Regions from separate parts of the Erwinia sp. HDF1-3R genome, predicted to be linked through region 3. Evidence: predicted binding sites of a transcription regulator. Region 3 holds the regulator's gene; each other region holds the start of a gene.
What was found. Region 3 encodes LexA, which represses DNA repair genes until DNA is damaged. Its sites were predicted from a motif close to TNCTGTATGTACATACAGNA; they were not measured.
Positions count from the first base shown of each region.

Region 1: AAGR22_RS09805 (metal-dependent hydrolase) is a predicted target of LexA. The motif match lies at 2,315-2,334, and genes of this name have one in related genera.
Region 2: dinB (DNA polymerase IV) is a predicted target of LexA. The motif match lies at 2,096-2,115, and genes of this name have one in related genera.

Region 1 covers NZ_CP155071.1:2,125,686-2,131,902, reverse strand. The annotation lists gene AAGR22_RS09820 (fructosamine kinase family protein) at 1-768, shown strand, start outside; gene AAGR22_RS09815 (YniB family protein) at 861-1,400, opposite strand; gene hxpB (hexitol phosphatase HxpB) at 1,562-2,248, shown strand; gene AAGR22_RS09805 (metal-dependent hydrolase) at 2,354-2,944, shown strand; gene AAGR22_RS09800 (L-cystine transporter) at 3,109-4,506, shown strand; gene katE (catalase HPII) at 4,749-6,217, shown strand, end outside.
Region 2 covers NZ_CP155071.1:1,251,354-1,257,570, reverse strand. The annotation lists gene pepD (beta-Ala-His dipeptidase) at 1-940, shown strand, start outside; gene dinB (DNA polymerase IV) at 1,025-2,080, opposite strand; gene dpaA (peptidoglycan meso-diaminopimelic acid protein amidase) at 2,323-3,063, shown strand; gene AAGR22_RS05595 (class II glutamine amidotransferase) at 3,034-3,801, opposite strand; gene lpcA (D-sedoheptulose 7-phosphate isomerase) at 3,848-4,426, opposite strand; partial or broken gene fadE (acyl-CoA dehydrogenase FadE) at 4,636-6,217, shown strand, end outside.
Region 3 covers NZ_CP155071.1:424,205-430,421, forward strand. The annotation lists gene plsB (glycerol-3-phosphate 1-O-acyltransferase PlsB) at 1-1,293, opposite strand, end outside; gene AAGR22_RS01870 (diacylglycerol kinase) at 1,422-1,790, shown strand; gene lexA (transcriptional repressor LexA) at 1,898-2,506, shown strand; gene dinF (MATE family efflux transporter DinF) at 2,644-3,975, shown strand; gene AAGR22_RS01885 (CsbD family protein) at 4,222-4,431, shown strand; gene zur (zinc uptake transcriptional repressor Zur) at 4,623-5,141, opposite strand; gene AAGR22_RS01895 (conjugal transfer protein TraF) at 5,619-6,217, shown strand, end outside.

The sequences.
Region 1 (6,217 bases), 1.7 Mb from region 3:
TATGACGTATTCGTTAAGTGCAACAGTCGTGATATGCGGGATCTTTTCGCCTGGGAGGCCGAGCAGCTCCAGCTTCTGGCCCGAACACAAACGGTGCGCGTCCCTGCCGTGTATGGCACAGGCAGCGATCGTGACGTTAGCTTTCTGCTGCTGGAATACCTCCCACTCCGCCCGCTTGAAGGTCGGGATGCCCGGGAGCTTGGCAGTGCGCTGGCGCGTCTGCATCAGTGGAGCGAGCAGCCTCAGTTTGGTCTGGACTACGACAACAACATCACCACCTCCCCGCAGCCCAATAGCTGGCTTAAGCGGTGGTCACTCTTTTTCGCCGAGCAGCGCATTGGCTGGCAGCTACAGCTGGCGGCAGAAAAAGGGATACTCTACGGTGATATCGACCTGATTATTCGCTGCGCGCAGCGGGTTTTGTCTGCACATAACCCACAACCCTCGCTGCTGCACGGCGATCTCTGGCCCGCAAACTGTGCCGCCAGCGACCAGGGACCCTGTATTTTCGATCCCGCCTGCTACTGGGGTGACAGAGAGTGCGATCTGGCCATGCTGGCCTGGCATCCCGAACTTCCTGCTGAGATCCTGGCGGGCTACCAGTCGGTCTGGCCCCTGCCGGAAGATTTCGGCAAACGGCAGCCGGTCTATCAGCTCTACTACTTGCTTAATCGGGCCAATGTTTTTGGCGGTCACTGGCTGGCAGAAGCACAACGTGCGATCGGCAACCTGCTGGATGAGGATGCGGGAGAGGAGCAACGCGCTTGAACGGCCTGATGCCAGTGGTCGGCATGGCGTGTGCTGCATGGGTAAAAAGTGACACGCGTGAACGGCCTGATGCCAGACATCAGGCCGCTTGATCAATAAATAAAGCCCAGCAGCTTTAAGACAAAATAGCCCGCGACGGCAACGGCAATCGGCAGGATGTACAGGGGGAAAATCTGCAGGAAAATCGTATGCCGTGGAACCACGATTTTCTCTTCCAGCTGCTGCCGCGTTCGCCCTTCCGTGCCCCGGGCATTTTCCAGAATCAGCTGATCCTCGATCCCTTCCCGCAGATGGCGCGTCTGACGCCACATTCTTGCACCCGACGCCTGTAAAGCGAGACCGACAAAAATCAGCACATATATCACCCAGAAGGAGACGTTGCTGCCGTGATTGAAATCAGGCACGGGCGAATTTTCCCAGAATGACTTCAAAAAACCGGTATTGAAACGGATCATGTCGATCATGACGTGCGAGAAGTCCTGCATTACGGCATTAATCCCTTCTCGCTTCTCACGGCTTTGTTCTAAAAAACCCATCAGCGAAATAAGCGTGGAAATCAACGCCGGAATGAATACGATCCAGCCAGCAATGCGCTTAAGTACGGCAACTCTGCCAGCCTGTTGATAAGTCATGCTTTCTCCTGTCCTTCTGTGCCAGGGGTGTAAGTTTACCTTCAGGCAGCAAATGTGCCTGAAAAAAGTCGGCTTGTCCCTAATATTGACGAAAATAAGGCGATTTCACCCGCGAAAGCTTCATGCTACTGTGAGGATAACCGGTCAAATGGAGTGATAGAATGCCTTATTTTCGTCCTGTACTTGCGGCAATTTTCGATATGGATGGGCTGCTAATTGACTCTGAGCCGCTGTGGGATCGCGCGGAAAGGGATATTTTTTCCTCACTGGGCGTCGACCTGTCGCGCCGCAACGAGCTGCCGGATACGGTAGGGTTGCGTATCGATCAGGTGGTGAGGATGTGGTATGAAACTCTGCCCTGGCAGGGGCCGGATCAGCAGGAAGTTACACGCAGAATTATCGTGCGAGCGCAGGCGCTGATTGAGGAGACGCGCCCGCTGCTTCCCGGCGTAGAATCAGCGATAAAACTTTGTAAGGCTGAAGGACTGAAAATTGGCCTGGCGTCAGCTTCGCCTCTGCATATGCTGGAACGCGTGCTGCACATTTTCAACCTGCGCGACTATTTCGACGTGGTTGCCTCGGCAGAAACGCTGCCGTGGAGCAAGCCCCATCCGCAGGTTTATCTCAACGCTGCGGAAGGCCTGGGGGTGGATCCGCTTAACTGCGTAACCCTGGAGGACTCGTTGAACGGCGTCATCGCGACCAAAGCCGCCCGCATGCGCTCCGTGGTGGTCCCTGCTGCTGAACATGCCGCAGACCCGCGCTGGGCACTGGCTGACGTCAGGCTCTCCTCGCTGAGCCAGCTCAGTGCAGCACATCTCCACGGTAACCGCCTGAAGGAAAACTAATCCTTTTACCCCCTATTTATCTTTCGTTACAGCGTCACATATTTATTCTACTGTACATATCACCTATACTGGATGGATTGACAGCTATCCAGCCAGGTGTTTTCCATGACGGCCGAAGGCCATCTTATATTTGCGCTTGCCAGCGCTATTTTTTCCAAACGCGCCGAACTCACGCCGGTACTGGCTAACGGTGACTGGTGGCATATTATTCCGGCAACGCTGCTAACCAGCCTGCTGCCGGATATCGACCACCCTCAATCCGTGCTGGGCCGTCGTTTTCGCTGGCTTTCACATCCTATTGCCCGCGCCTTCGGTCATCGTGGATTTACCCACAGCCTGCTGGCGGTGATCGGAGGTATTGCGCTCTTTAACCTGAAAGTTCCGCAGCACTGGGTGGTGCCTGCCGATGCTTTTCAGGGCCTGGTACTAGGCTACCTGAGTCATATCGTCGCCGATATGCTCACGCCCGCTGGCGTGCCGCTGCTCTGGCCCTGTCGCTGGCGCTTCAGGCTGCCGCTACTTGCCAGCCAGAAGGGTAACCAGATGGAGCGAATTTTCTGCCTGGCGCTGGTCGGCATCGCCATGTGGTTCTCTCCCGGCATGCCCCCCTTTGGTGCAGACGGATGGCCAGCGCAGATGGTCAGCACGGTACAAAGTAACATTAATCGGCTAATTGATAGCCATGGTGCGCAATAACCCGTCATAAAACGACGATTGGTTATAACCCATTCCATTTGGATATATAGACACCCCGGATCAGCTGCTACCATGCACTCCAGGGCGCATTTGCGTGCGCAATAAAAAATAACGGTAATAGCGCGGTGCCTGATATAGCGCACCGCTTCATTGGAGATCTGGGGATGAACCTTCCATTAATCGCTAACCTTGCGGCATTTGTCGCCCTGTTAGTTATACTGGCTAAAAGTGGTAGCACCCGCTGGAGCCTGTCAAAAAAGGTCCTGCTGGGCCTGGTGACCGGTGTGCTGTTCGGCCTGGTCCTGCATACTATTTATGGCGCCGACAGCGCGACGCTGAAAGAGTCCATTAGCTGGTTTAATCTCGTCGGTAACGGCTACGTTCAGCTGTTGCAGATGATCGTTATGCCGCTGGTCTTCGCCTCAATACTCAGCGCCGTGGCCCGGCTGCATAATGCCTCCTCGCTGGGGAAAATTAGCGTATTAACGATTGGCGTACTGCTGTTTACCACCGCTATCTCTGCGCTGGTCGGCGTGTTCGTCACCTGGCTGTTCAAGCTGGATGCCGGCGGGCTGGTCCAGGGCGTGCAGGAAACCGCTCGCCTTGCCGCGCTAAAAAGTAACTACGTCGGCAAAGTTGCCGATCTCTCCACGCCGCAGCTGCTGCTCTCGTTTGTGCCAAAAAACCCCTTTGCCGACCTGACCGGGGCCAGCCCGACCTCGATTATCAGCGTGGTGATTTTTGCCGCCTTCCTGGGTGTTGCAGCCCTGCATCTGCTGCGGGATGATCGGCCGAAAGGCGAACGCGTGCTGGCTGCCATTGATGTTTTACAGGCCTGGGTCATGAAGCTGGTTCGCCTGATCATGAAGCTGACGCCGTTCGGCGTAATGGCCCTGATGACGAAGGTGGTGGCCAGCTCAAACGTGAGCGATATCGTTAAGCTCGGCAGCTTTGTCGTGGCGTCCTATCTGGGCCTGGCAATCATGTTCGCCGTCCATGCCCTGCTGCTCACCGTTAATGGCGTTAATGCTAAGCGTTTCTTTAAAAAAGTCTGGCCGGTCATCACCTTTGCCTTTACCAGCCGTTCCAGCGCCGCAACCATTCCGCTGAGCGTTGAGGCCCAAACGCGTCGCCTGGGTATTCCGGAGTCTATCGCCAGCTTTTCCGCCTCATTTGGTGCGACCATAGGGCAGAACGGCTGCGCGGGGCTTTATCCCACCATGCTGGCGGTGATGGTTGCGCCGACGGTGGGCATCAACCCATTCGACCCGATGTGGATTGCGACCCTGGTTGGCATCGTAACCCTCAGTTCAGCGGGCGTAGCAGGCGTTGGCGGCGGTGCGACCTTCGCCGCGCTGATTGTGCTGCCCACGATGGGCCTGCCGGTGACGCTGGTAGCGCTGTTGATCTCTATTGAACCGCTCATTGATATGGGCCGCACCGCCCTGAATGTGAACGGCTCGATGACGGCCGGCATGCTGACCAGCCAGTGGCTGAAGCAGACCGATAAAGCACTGCTTCACGCCGATGCAGAGCGTGACTTCGAGCTGGCGGAACGCTGACAGCCTGCTCCGTTGGGAGCCTACAGAACGCGAATATCCTCTCAGGGCTGGCCTCCGCCAGCCCTTTTTTTATCCCCGCCCCGCTTCCCCAGCCGATTTTTACCGCGCTATGCGCGTTTTATCATCCTTTATCATGTTTTAAACACGATTTTAAACACTTAACCCTGCTGTTTTAAGGCGTATCTCACTCACTGTTCTATAGTTACTGGAGTCTGAAATGACAACAACAGGAGTAAGTGAGAATGTCGAAAGAAACAGATAATAAGGAACTCAGCCACAACGCCCCGTCTACCGGGCCTGATTCAGCTAAACCCGGCATGGATTCGCTGGCGCCCGCAGATGGGTCGCATAAACCTTCGGCGGAACCTACGCCACCCGGGAAGGAGCCAACGGCTCCCGGTAGCCTGAAAGCCCCGAATACGCATAATGCCAAGCTTGATGCGCTGGAGTCCTTCCGCAAAGGGGGTGAAAATTTCCCGCTGACGACCAATCAGGGCACGCGTATTGCCGACGACCAGAATTCACTACGCGCGGGTACTCGCGGTCCTACCCTGCTTGAAGACTTTATCCTGCGCGAAAAAATCACCCACTTTGACCACGAACGCATTCCTGAGCGTATCGTGCATGCCCGCGGTTCTGCGGCACACGGCTACTTCCAGCCGTATCGTGATATGAGCGATATCACCAAAGCGGACTTCCTGCGCGATCCGGGTAAGCAGACGCCGGTATTCGTGCGCTTTTCAACCGTTCAGGGCGGTGCAGGCTCGGCGGATACCGTACGTGATATTCGCGGCTGGTCGACCAAGTTTTATACCGATGAGGGCGTGTTTGACCTGGTGGGCAATAACACCCCGGTGTTCTTTATCCAGGATGCTCACAAATTTCCCGATTTTGTCCACGCGGTGAAACCCGAACCCCATAATGAAATCCCTCAGGGACAGAGCGCGCACGATACCTTCTGGGACTATGTGTCGCTCCAGCCGGAAACGCTGCACAATGTCCTCTGGGCGATGTCCGACCGCGGTATCCCACGCAGCTACCGCACGATGGAAGGCTTCGGTATTCACACTTTCCGCTTTATCAATGCCGAAGGTAAAGCCACCTTCGTCCGCTTCCACTGGAAGCCGGTTGCCGGTAAAGCCTCTTTACTGTGGGATGAAGCGCAAAAACTCACCGGGCGCGATCCCGACTTCCACCGTCGCGATCTGTGGGAAGCCATTGAGGCTGGCGACTATCCTGAGTATGAGCTGGGCGTACAGCTGATTGCCGAGGAGGATGAGTTCAAATTTGACTTTGACCTGCTGGATGCGACCAAGCTTATTCCCGAAGAGCTGGTGCCGGTTGAACTCATCGGTAAGATGGTTCTCAACCGTAACCCGGATAACTTTTTTGCCGAAACCGAGCAGGTTGCTTTCCATCCAGGGCACATCGTCCCGGGGATGGATTTCTCCAACGATCCGCTATTGCAGGGTCGCCTGTTCTCCTATACGGATACTCAGATCAGCCGCCTGGGTGGACCTAACTTCCACGAGATCCCGATCAACCGCCCGACCTGTCCGTATCACAACTTCCAGCGTCAGGGCATGCACCGGATGGATATCGACACCAATCCGGCGAACTATGAGCCAAACTCGATCAACGATAACTGGCCGCGTGAGACGCCTCCAGCCCCGCACCGTGGCGGGTTTGAAAGCTATCAGGAGCGCATCGA
Region 2 (6,217 bases), 830 kb from region 3:
GGGTGAAATCTACATGGGCTGCGCGGGCGGCATTGATTTTACCGCGACGCTGCCGATCGACCGTGAAGCGGTACCCGAAGGCTTCGCGCATATTCAGCTCTCCCTTAAGGGCCTGAAGGGCGGCCACTCCGGCTGTGATATTCACGTCGGCCTGGGTAACGCTAACAAGCTGCTGGCCCGCTTTCTGTTCACCCAGGCTAAGGCACTGGATCTGCGCCTGGTCGACTTTACCGGCGGTACGCTGCGTAACGCTATCCCGCGTGAGGCCACGGCGACGCTCGCCGTCCCGGCAGACAGGCTGGACGTGCTGAAAAGCAAGGCACTGCACTATCTGGAGACGCTAAAAAGCGAGCTGGCGCTGAAAGAGAAGAACATTAATCTGGTGGTGGAGAACGTGGCGGCCAGTGGCCCGGCGCTGACCGCAGCCAGCCGCGACGCCTTTATCGCGCTGCTGAACAGTACGCCAAACGGCGTTATCCGCAACTCTGACGTAGTAAAGGGCGTGGTCGAAACCTCGCTAAACGTCGGCGTGGTGGCGATCCGCGAAAACGAAGCGGTAATCAACAGCCTGATCCGTTCGCTGATCGACAGCGGTAAAGAGTACGTGGTGGAAACCCTGACCGCGCTGGCTGAACTGGCCGGCGCCACGGCGCGGGCGAAAGGCAGCTATCCTGGCTGGCAGCCGGACGCAACTTCGCCGGTGATGGCGCTGGTGGGGGAAACCTACAAAAAGCTGTTTGGCAGAACGCCAAACATTCAGGTGATCCACGCGGGTCTGGAGTGCGGTCTGTTTAAAAAGCCCTATCCGGACATGGATATGGTTTCCATCGGGCCAACCATCACCGGGCCACATTCGCCGGATGAGCAGGTCCATATTGCCAGCGTGGGCCTCTACTGGCAGCTGCTGACGGCGCTGCTTAAGGCTATCCCGGCGAAATAAGCCTGACCGGCAGGCGGACCCTGTTCCGCCTGCCGCTTCCCTGCGGGCCGTGCGCCTGCCCCTGTTGCTGCCCGCTCTTACCCGCTATAAACCCAATAGCAGCTGACGTTCAATCTGGGGATTGAGCAGCGTCACGTGCAGCCCGACCAGCCTGACGCCGCGCCCACTTCGCCGCTCCTCCCAGGCCTTCTTCGCCACCGCAATCATGTCGTCTTTATTCAGCTCGGGCCAGACGTGCTCCTGCGTGGTCTGCTGGAAATCATTAAACTTTAGCTTGACGCCCTGGCGGGCAATCAGCCGGTCCGGCTTAATTTTAATCAGGCGGCGCTCCAGCTCCTCATAAAGGAAGTCGATAATTTTCAGGCACTCTTCCCAGCTGTGGATATCCTCCGACAGGGTACGCTCAACGCCGAGGGATTTGCGCAGGCGATCGGTGACCACCTCCCGCTCATCAATGCCGTTACAGCGCTCCCACAGCACCCGGCCAAACTTGCCAAAGCGCCGGAGCAGCGCGGCAAGATCGGTCTTCTGCACGTCGCCGCAGGTCATCAGCCCCATTTCCTCCAGCTTTTTGGCCGTCACCTTGCCGACGCCGGGGATCTTCGCCAGCGGCAGCGTCAGCAGAAACTGCGATATTTCATCAGGGGTTATCACGAACTGCCCGTCGGGTTTATTCAGATCGGAGGCAATTTTGGCGACAAATTTCACCGGCGCTACCCCTGCCGAGGCGGTCAGATTCAGCTCCCGACTGATGGTCTGGCGAATTTCGCGCGCCATCAGCGTGGCTGAGCCGTGGCAGTGCAGGCTGTCGGTGACGTCAAGATAGGCTTCATCCAGAGAGAGCGGCTCAATCAGGGAGGTATAGCGCGAGAATATTTCACGAATATGGGCGCTGGCTTCTTTGTAGGCATCGAAACGGCCAGGCACCACCTTAAGATGCGGGCAGAGCTTAAGCGCCATCGCGGTGGACATGGCGCTGTGTACGCCAAACTTGCGCGCCGGGTAGTTGGCGGTGCTGATCACCCCCCGCTTAAGATGGCTGCCGCCGATGGCTATCGGGATATTGCGCAGGCTGGGATCGTCGCGCATCTCTACTGCGGCATAAAAGCAGTCCATATCGACGTGAATGATCTTCCGCATATCCCCCTCCAACTGTACTGGATAAGTATACAGCGAAATAAGCGAATGACAATATTACCCGTTTGGCCAAAGCACAGCGGCAAAGGGCTGAGCCACACTTTTATTCAGTATTTTATACTCTGCTCTCTTGATAAAAAAATAGACAATGCTAATGTGACGCAGCAATAGCGGCTATTAACTGATATTGCCTGTAAACGCGTCCCGGACGCCGCATCCACCCCTCCTTTTTCAAGGGAACCAGAATGGGCAAAATCGCACTCCTTTTTGCGATGTTTTTTCTGCCAGCCGTTGTTTTCGCCAGCGTACCCACCACCCCGGTACTGCCGCTGGCACCGGTAAGCAAAGAATTAAAGAAACAGCTAATTGGCACGCCTGTGTATATTCAAATATTCAAAGAAGAACGCACGCTTGAGCTTTATGGCAAAATTGGCAACGATTATCGTTTAATAGACAGCTATCGAATTTGTAATTTCTCTGGTGGCCTGGGGCCTAAGCGCCGTCAGGGAGATTTTAAAAGTCCGGAAGGGTTTTACAGCGTCGGGCTTTCCCAGTTAAAACCTGACAGCCGCTTTTATCGGGCGATTAACGTCGGCTTCCCCAACGCCTACGATCGTCAGCAGGGATATGAGGGGAAATATCTGATGATCCACGGCAGCTGCGTGTCTATCGGCTGTTATGCGATGACCGATACCAATATTCAGGATATCTATCGTTTTGTGGAAGCCGCGCTGCGTAACGGTCAGCCACGTATCGAATTAAGCATCTATCCGTTCCGCATGACCGAAAGCAATATGCAGCGTCACCGTAACTCGGTGTACTACAGCTTCTGGCAGCAGCTGCAACCGGGCTACGCCCAGTTTGTACAGACCCACCTGCCGCCTTCGGTCAGCGTCAGCGACGGTCACTATGTGCTGAATAGCCCGGGGTCACTGCTCAGCGCCCCGGCTACCGGTTCAACGCTGGCGCTCACCCAGACAAAATAGCGCCCAGTCGCCTGGCGCAATTTTGTGCCAGGTTTCATTGCCCGTCAGGGGCTGGGTAGCGATCACCGTGACCACGTCATTCGGCGTGGTCTGCTTCTGAAAATCAATCTCAACGTCCTGATCCAGCAGCGTCGCCTTGCCAAACGGTGCCCGACGGGTTATCCAGAACAGATTCGTCGAGCAGAAAGCCATCAGATAGCGGCCATCCGACAGCAGCATATTGAATACGCCCTTTTTCCGCAGCTCCGTCGCCAGTTCGGCAATATAGCGAAATACCGCAGGCCAGTTGCCCGGCGTGCGCGGATAGCGCGTGGTCAGCTTGTGCAGCAGCCAGCAAAATGCCTGCTCGCTGTCGGTCTCGCCGACCGCCCGAAAGGGACCGGTATCCAGCGTCCGGTAGCCTTTCAGCTGCCCATTATGCGCATAGGTCCAGTTGCGGCCCCACAGCTCGCGGGTAAAGGGATGCGTATTTTCCAGCGCCACCTCACCCCGGTTCGCCTGGCGAATGTGCGCCACCACGGAATGCGATTTAATCGGATACTCCTGCACCAGCCGTGCGACAGGCGAATTAAAGCTGGGTTGGGGATCCTTGAATGTGCGACAGCCTTTTCCTTCATAAAAGGTAATTCCCCAGCCATCCTTGTGCGGACCGGTTCCCCCACCGCGCTGGACAAGACCGGTAAAGCTGAAACAGATGTCCGTAGGAACGTTGGCGCTCATCCCGAGCAGTTCACACATAGCGACTACCTCGCAGTAAGGCCCTGCTACCAGGGCCGGGAAAGGGTTACTTCGCCATCTCTTTTTCAATCAGCAGGATCAGGATATGAATAACCTTGATGTGGATCTCCTGAATGCGATCGGCATAGCCGAAGTGCGGCACGCGGATCTCTACGTCAGCCAGGCCATCCATCTTGCCGCCATCTTTGCCGGTCAGGATGATCACCTTCATGCCCTGCGCACGCGCGGCGTCAATCGCCTTCAGGACGTTGGCCGAATTACCCGAGGTTGAGATACCAAACAGCACGTCGCCCGTGCGGCCTACCGCCTCAACGTAGCGTGAGAAGACATAGTCGTAGCCGAAGTCATTGCTGACGCAGGAGATATGGCTGACGTCCGAGATGGCAATGGCCGGATAGCCCGGACGGTTTTCCCGGTAGCGTCCGGTCAGCTCCTCAGCAAAGTGCATCGCATCGCAGTGCGATCCGCCGTTGCCACAGGAAAGGACTTTGCCCCCCGCTTTAAATGCATCTGCCAGCAGCACGGCCGCGCGCTGAATGGCATGGATATTGGCGTCATCGCTCAGGAAATGGGTGAGCGTTTCGGCGGCTTCATTGAGTTCTGCACGAATGATGTCCTGATACATAGAGAGATCCTTTTAAGTGAGGTCGCCGCCAGTTTATCAACTTGCAGGAGGGGGGAACAGCACCCTTCCTGCCGGTCCAGACGTTTCACGCGTGATACACGCGGAGTGTGAGCCAGGTTGTAATTATTATGTAACCAGATTGCTAATAAAAACCATCTCAACTACATATACTCCTAACAGGTCAGACCTCTTACTTCTGGAGAAATTTTATGCTGGCTCTTAGCTGCCTTGCGACGATCGTCCTGATTGCCGCCCTGTTTTATCATCGCGTAAACCTGCCGTTAAGCAGTCTCGCCCTGCTGGTATGGTGCATTGCCTGGGCCGCAGGTGGCGTCTGGACGCCATGGCTGCTAATTCCGCTGGCGGTGATTCTGCTGCCATTAAACCTGCTGCCCGTAAGGCGGGCGATGTTCTCTAAGCCGATGCTGCGCACCTTTCAAAAGGTGATGCCACCGATGTCGCGTACCGAAAAAGAGGCGATTGAGGCGGGCACCACCTGGTGGGAAGGCGAGCTATTTCGCGGCAATCCCAACTGGCAGAAGCTGCACGACTACCCGCAGCCGCGCCTCACCGCCGATGAACAGGCTTTTCTGGCCGGGCCGGTAGAGGAAGCCTGCCGTATGGCAAACGACTTCGCGATTACCCATGAAATGGCCGATTTGCCGCCCGAGCTGTGGGCCTTTCTGAAAGAGCACCGCTTCTTCGCGATGATCATCAGGAAAGAGTACGGCGGCCTGCAATTTTCCGCTTACGCCCAGGCGCTGGTATTGCAGAAGCTGGCGGGCGTCTCCGGCATTCTGGCGATCACCGTGGGCGTGCCCAATTCGCTTGGTCCCGGCGAGCTGCTTCAGCATTACGGCACTGATGCGCAGAAAAATCACTATCTGCCGCGTCTGGCCCGCGGAGAGGAGATCCCCTGTTTTGCCCTGACCAGCCCGGAAGCAGGTTCCGATGCCGGTGCCATTCCCGACACCGGCGTTGTCTGCATGGGTGACTGGCAGGGACAGCAGGTATTGGGTATGCGCCTCAGCTGGAATAAGCGCTACATTACCCTCGCGCCGATTGCGACAGTGCTGGGGCTGGCGTTTAAGCTTTACGATCCCGATCATCTGCTGGGCGATACCGAGTCGCTGGGTATTACCTGCGCGCTGATCCCTACCCATACGCCGGGCGTGGAGATCGGTCAACGTCACTTCCCGCTCAACGTGCCTTTCCAGAACGGCCCGACGCGCGGCAAGGATATTTTTGTTCCCATTGATACCATTATCGGCGGGCCGAAGATGGCCGGGCAGGGCTGGCGGATGCTGGTCGAGTGTCTCTCGGTGGGACGCGGTATCACCCTCCCCTCCAACTCAACGGGCAGCCTGAAAAGCATTGCAATGGCTATCGGGGCCTACGCCCATATTCGCCGCCAGTTCCGCCTGCCGATAGGCAAAATGGAAGGTATTGAAGAGCCGCTGGCGCGTATCGCCGGTAATGCCTGGATGATGGATGCCGCCGCTTCGCTGATCACCTACGGTATTGTGCTGGGTGAAAAACCGGCGGTGCTCTCCGCCATTGTTAAATACCACTGCACCCATCGCGGGCAGCGGGCGATTATTGATGCGATGGATATCGCCGGTGGCAAAGGGATTATGCTCGGCAAGGGCAACTTCATTGCCCGTGCCTATCAGGGTGCGCCGGTGGCCATCACCGTGGAAGGGGCAAATATCCTCACCCGCAGCATGATTATCTTCGGCCAGGGGGCGATTCGCTGCCATCCGTATGTGCTGACCGAAATGGCGGCGGCAC
Region 3 (6,217 bases):
CATAACGTGTTCATAGCCGATATAGATCGGCACCAGCGTTATTGGACGGTTGCCGCCGCGCAGCATGGCCTGAATGGTCATCGACAGCGTGCCGGTTTTCGGATCAAGAAGGCGACCAGTACGCGAACGTCCGCCCTCAACGAAATACTCGACCGAGTAGCCGCGGGTGAACAGCTCGCCCAGATACTCGCGGAATACCGTGGAGTAGAGTTTGTTGCCCTTAAAGGTACGGCGGATAAAGAACGCGCCCAGGCGGCGGAATATCGGCCCGGCAGGCCAGAAGTTCAGATTGATCCCGGCAGCAATGTGCGGCGGTACCAGCCCCTGATGATAGAGCACGTAGGAGAGCAGCAGATAGTCCATATGGCTGCGATGGCAGGGAACATAGACTATCTCGTGTCCATCCTGTGCCAGCTGGCGTACGCGCTCGCCGCCGTTAACGTTAATACCCTGATAAAGCTTGCTCCACGTCCAGCCCATAATGCGGTCGGTCAGGCGTATCGCTTCATAAGAGAAGTCGGCGGCAATCTCCTCCATCAGCTCAACGGCATTCTGCTGAGCCTTTTCAAAGGGGATTTTTTTGCTGCGCGCTTCGTCCTCTACTGCTTTAGCAATCGCCCTGGACTGCAGAAGCCTGTTGAACAGGTCCTGGCGAACGGGCAGGCGCGGCCCAACGGCGGCCAGGCGCTGGCGGGCGAAATGCATGCGCGCCACGCGAGCCAGCTTCTGAGCAATGGTTTTATCGGTGCCGTGCTCCGTTGCCATGCGCCGCAGAGAGAGCATCGGCGAAAAGCGCACGAAGCTGTCACGGCCCAGCCACAGTACGGCGAAGAACTTTTGAATGCCGTTAAGCACGCGAAGATGGGGCTGACTCTCGCCCTGAACCTCACGGCCAGGGGCGCGGCCAAACATCACCGATACCGGGACCATCTGCACGTCCAGCAGCGGGTTGCTGCGGTGCAGATCCAGATATTCGTGAAACAGCTTCACCGATTCAATATTCGGCACAAAATAGGGGAATACGCGCGGACCGTCATGAATAAAGACATGGCGGGGCAGCACTGTCCCATCGATTTCCAGCGGATCTAAGGGATCGGGGAGATCCTGTTTGCGACACTGTTCACGTAGCGCGAGCAGATCGGCCTTTGAATCGTAAGGCAGCACATACATAATAGGGCGCGACGTATCAAGCCCCAGTTCAGCGACCGGCTCGGCGGGGATCGCCTTACTCTTTAGTAAGAATTTAACCGGTAAATTCAATAGGTTATAATATAAATTACGCCAACCTGACATAGACAACATGAAGCCTCTTGTTAGCAAAGCGCGGCAAGCATACCAGAAAGCGCCAGTGAGATCTGTGGTGTTGCAAAATGTGCGCCACTCAGACATTGACGTTAAACAGTTCAAAGGGTTCCCTCATTATGACAAATAACGTCACCGGATTGACCAGAATTATCAAGGCCGCAGGTTATTCGTGGCAGGGACTGCGTGCGGCATGGCAGAACGAGGCGGCTTTTCGTCAGGAAGCCATTGTGGCGCTTGTCGCCATCGTGCTGGCCTGCTGGCTGGACGTGACGCCGATAACCCGGGTGCTGCTGATCGGTTCGGTGGTGCTGGTAGTCGTGGTTGAACTGCTTAACAGCGCCATAGAAGCGATAGTGGACCGCATCGGCAGTGAGCGGCACCCGCTGGCAGGCCGCGCAAAGGATATGGGTTCAGCGGCAGTGCTGCTGACTATTCTTATGGCGATGACCACCTGGCTGATGTTGTTAGTGCCACATATGCGATAGACGTTCCAGAATCAGACAAACTGCTGTTTTTTGTCCATCTTTAGGTTTTCAACGCGCAAATACCTGTATATACTCACAGTCGACTGTATAAACAACCAGGGGGCGGGATGAAAGCACTAACGGTAAGACAGCAACAGGTTTATGACCTGATACGCGCCCATATTAACCAGACCGGCATGCCGCCAACGCGGGCAGAAATTGCCGCTCAGCTTGGCTTCCGCTCGCCAAATGCGGCGGAAGAACATCTCAAGGCACTGGCACGTAAAGGCGTAATTGAGATTGTGTCCGGTGCCTCGCGCGGCATTCGACTGATGATGGAAGACGAAGAAGGCCTGCCGCTGATTGGCCGCGTCGCCGCCGGTGAGCCGCTGCTGGCCCAGGAACATATCGAAGGCCACTACAAGGTTGACCCAGGTTTGTTTAAACCCAGCGCCGACTTCCTGCTGCGCGTGAGCGGCATGTCGATGAAAGATATTGGCATTATGGATGGCGATCTTCTGGCGGTTCACAAAACCCAGGAAGTGCGTAACGGCCAGGTTGTGGTTGCACGTATTGATGATGAAGTTACCGTCAAACGGCTGAAAAAGCAGGGCAATACGGTCCATCTTCTGCCTGAAAACAGCGATTTCGAGCCGATCGTCGTCGATCTTCGCCAGCAGACCCTGTCGATTGAAGGTCTTGCCGTGGGTGTGATCCGTAACGGTAACTGGGTTTGATAACCGTTTTATCCGTTCTAACTGACTGTTAACTGACGCGCCGCCTCGCCAGCGCGTCAGTTTATCGTTGGCTACCACTCAGCAGACGATGTGTATGACAGTGACTTGCGCAGACACCCGTCGCGCAGTGGATACCGATGCGATTTTTAAACGCTGCTGACAAAAGCCTCTGGCGGCTTGCGCTGCCGATGATCCTCTCAAATATTACCGTGCCGCTGCTGGGGCTGGTCGATACCGCTGTCATTGGCCACCTCGATAAGCCTGTCTATCTTGCGGGCGTCGCGATCGGCACCACCATCACCAGCTTCCTGTTTATGCTGCTGCTTTTTCTGCGTATGAGCACCACCGGACTGACCGCTCAGGCTTTCGGTGCCGGCGACAACGCCGAGCTTGCACGCGCGCTTATGCAGCCTCTCTGCATTGCGCTGGCGGCCGGACTGGCTTTTATCGCGTTGCAATCCCCTCTTACGCATCTGGCGCTGACGCTGGTCGGCGGCGATCCTGACGTGCAGTACCAGGCATCACTGTTTATGCATATCCGCTGGCTCAGCGCGCCTGCCACGCTGGCGAACCTCGTGCTGCTGGGGTGGCTGCTTGGCGTTCAGTATGCCCGCGCGCCCGTCATCCTGCTGGTTGTGGGCAATCTGGTGAATATTTTGCTCGATCTCTGGCTGGTGATCGGGCTGAAGTGGGGTGTCCAGGGGGCGGCTACGGCTACGGTTATCGCGGAATACTGTTCGCTGGCCGTCGGGTTGCTGCTCGTCTGGCGCGTAATGAAGATGCGTGGCATTCCGACGGCGCTGCTAAAAAGCGCATGGCGGGGCGGGCCTGGACGTTTGTTCAGGCTTAGCCGGGATATCATGCTGCGTTCTCTGCTGCTTCAACTCTGCTTCCTTTCGTTAACAGTACTGGGCGCACGGCTGGGGGGCGACATCGTCGCGGTCAATGCCGTACTGCTGATGTTCCTGACCTTTACGGCTTACGCGCTGGATGGGTTTGCTTATGCCGTTGAAGCCTGCTCGGGCGAGGCCTTTGGCGCGCGCGACAGGCAGAGGCTGCTGCTGGTATGGCACGCTGCATGCCGTCAGGCGGGATGGGTCGCGCTGTTTTTCTCACTGCTCTATGCCTTTGCCGGGCCTTATATTGTCGCATTGCTTACCTCGATCCCTGCTTTACAGCACCAGGCGGATCGCTACCTGATTTGGCAGGTCCTTCTGCCGGTATGCGGCGTCTGGTGTTACCTGCTGGATGGCATGTTTATCGGTGCAACCCGCGCCGCAGAGATGCGTAACAGCATGGCACTGGCGGCGCTGGGTTATGGCCTGACCCTGATTAGCGTTCCGGTGCTGGGGAATCACGGTCTGTGGCTGGCGATGACGGTTTTTCTGCTGTTAAGAGGGCTAACGCTGGGCGCGATATGGCGGCGGCACCAGCGCAACGGAACGTGGTTTTTGCCTCCGGGTCAGTGACATGTATCTTGCATTTCCTGGTTAATCTTTGATAAAAAAGAGTTTTTTACCTGCCGGGTCAGGAATAGTCTTAATCTGCCGCTTATTATCGTGTCGTTCCGTGCAATCCCCTCATCTTCTACTACAATTATCGTTAGGTTAAGCAGTTGAGCAGCGTTTTATATTGCTGCCAGGCGTTATGCTTAGACGATTGTACTAAATCTATTACACCTAACGCTCTTTACACTCAAAGTCAGGAGACACAAGATGAATAAAGATGAAGCCGGCGGTAACTGGAAACAGTTGAAGGGTAAAGTGAAAGAAAAATGGGGCAAGCTGACCGATGACGACATGACCGTCGTAGAAGGTAAACGCGATCAGCTGGTCGGTAAAATTCAGGAGCGCTATGGCTACGCAAAAGACCAGGCTGAGAAAGAAGTCAGCGACTGGGAAAGCCACAATAATCACCGCTTCTGATAAGTAAGTTCTTTTCTCTGACAGCATTAAAGCGTTTCAGGAAGATACTCCTACCCAGGCACATGGACTGTGCCGCTTAAACTCCGCAATCCCTTTTGAACCTTTACCAACACCTCACCTGAGCAGCGACCTGCAATCTGTACCTCGTCACTGGCCTGATTATATTTTTGGGAGCGTTTCTCTCATTCCGGTTAGCGTCCGCGCTTTTTACCGGCAGTCTGGGTGTGATCGTGGTGGCAATTGTCCTGATGGGTACAGGCCTCAACCTCGCTACAGTCCCGACATAATCCATGCGTTTCGATGATGCTATGGGACAGGGTAAAGCCTGAGTTAAGGGCCAGCGTATTCAGGATATTTTCCACCCCTTCCGCGTGCTTCTCGGCGACAGACCCGCAGCGATCGCAGATCAGCATGGCAGAGGTGTGGGAGGGTTGCTCAAAATGATGGCAGACAACGTAGCTGTTGGTCGACTCAACGCGATGAACAAATCCCTGTTCCAGCAGAAAATCCAGCGCGCGATAGACGGTAGGGGGCTTAGCCTGAGGTTCCGTGGTGCGCAGCAGATCAAGCAAATCGTAGGCGCTAATGGCCCCGTGCTGTCCGCTCATTAGCCGCAACACTTCCAGACGCTGAGGCGTCAGTCTTACATTACGCTGCTGACAAAGTGATTCCGCCTGTGACAGGATTTTTTCAGCACTGCTAATGGTCATTTTTCTTCCCCCTCACGCCAGATCGAATTGTTATGTTATCACGCCCGCCACAAAACGCCGAATCTCCTCGCGCCCCTCTTTTGTTGATTAACCGTCAAGGGTAAGCCGCTGAAAAAATTCCAGAAATGATTGGTATTTGACTAAAGTGGCTATCATTAAGCACTCTTAATCTGTCAGAGCATTTGGGGATATGACGTAAAAGGTCTATAAAACATCGTTTATGTAATTTGCAGCCACAAACGTTACTGACTACCTTGAGATAAGGAATAGCGGCATTTTAAGCGTAAAGGATTGAGATACCGGGCTAAACGATTAGTGTGATAACAGATAAATAAATCGGCAATGAGCTGATAAGCCCACGCATTGTTATTTACTTCACGGCAATGAATAGCTGCCTCTGTGTCCATTATGCAGGCAGTCGCACTCTTCTCGCTTACGTTAAGCGCTTTTTCCTTTTCTGGATGGGTCTACGGTAAAATGATTAAATTGATCGGTAAGTTGAACAGGCTGTCCCGGCCTGCGGTTTTCCCCGTATTGTTCCTTGCTCCTCTGAGCGCTCTTGCTGCCGGTAATTATTATGATGCGCGTAATGATGCAATGGGGGGAACGGGCGTCGCCTCTTCCACCTACGGCACGGCGGTGCTGGCTAACCCGGCGCTGATGACAAAAGCTCAGCCCGATGATGACGTCAGTATCATTCTGCCCGCTGCCGGATTACAGGTAACGGACAAAAATAAGCTGATTGATAAAGTCGATGACCTGACCGACAGCGTCGATCGTTATAAGGATATTGCCAGCAGTGGCGCCTTCAACTTTGCCGACTACCCGAAAATCCAGAGTGCCGCGGGCGATCTTGCCAGCCAGCTGCGTCACATAAAGGGCAATGAAGCCTCCGGCACCGCAGGCGCCGCCTTTGCCGTCACCATCCCGAATGAACAGCTACCGTTTGCCTTTGTGACCAAAGCCTACGGCACGGCACACATTACTGCTGCCGTCAGCCAGAGCGATATTGATTACCTGCAGGGCGTGGCCGATGGCACGATTTTTCCGCTGCCGGGCGACCAGAGTAAACTGAC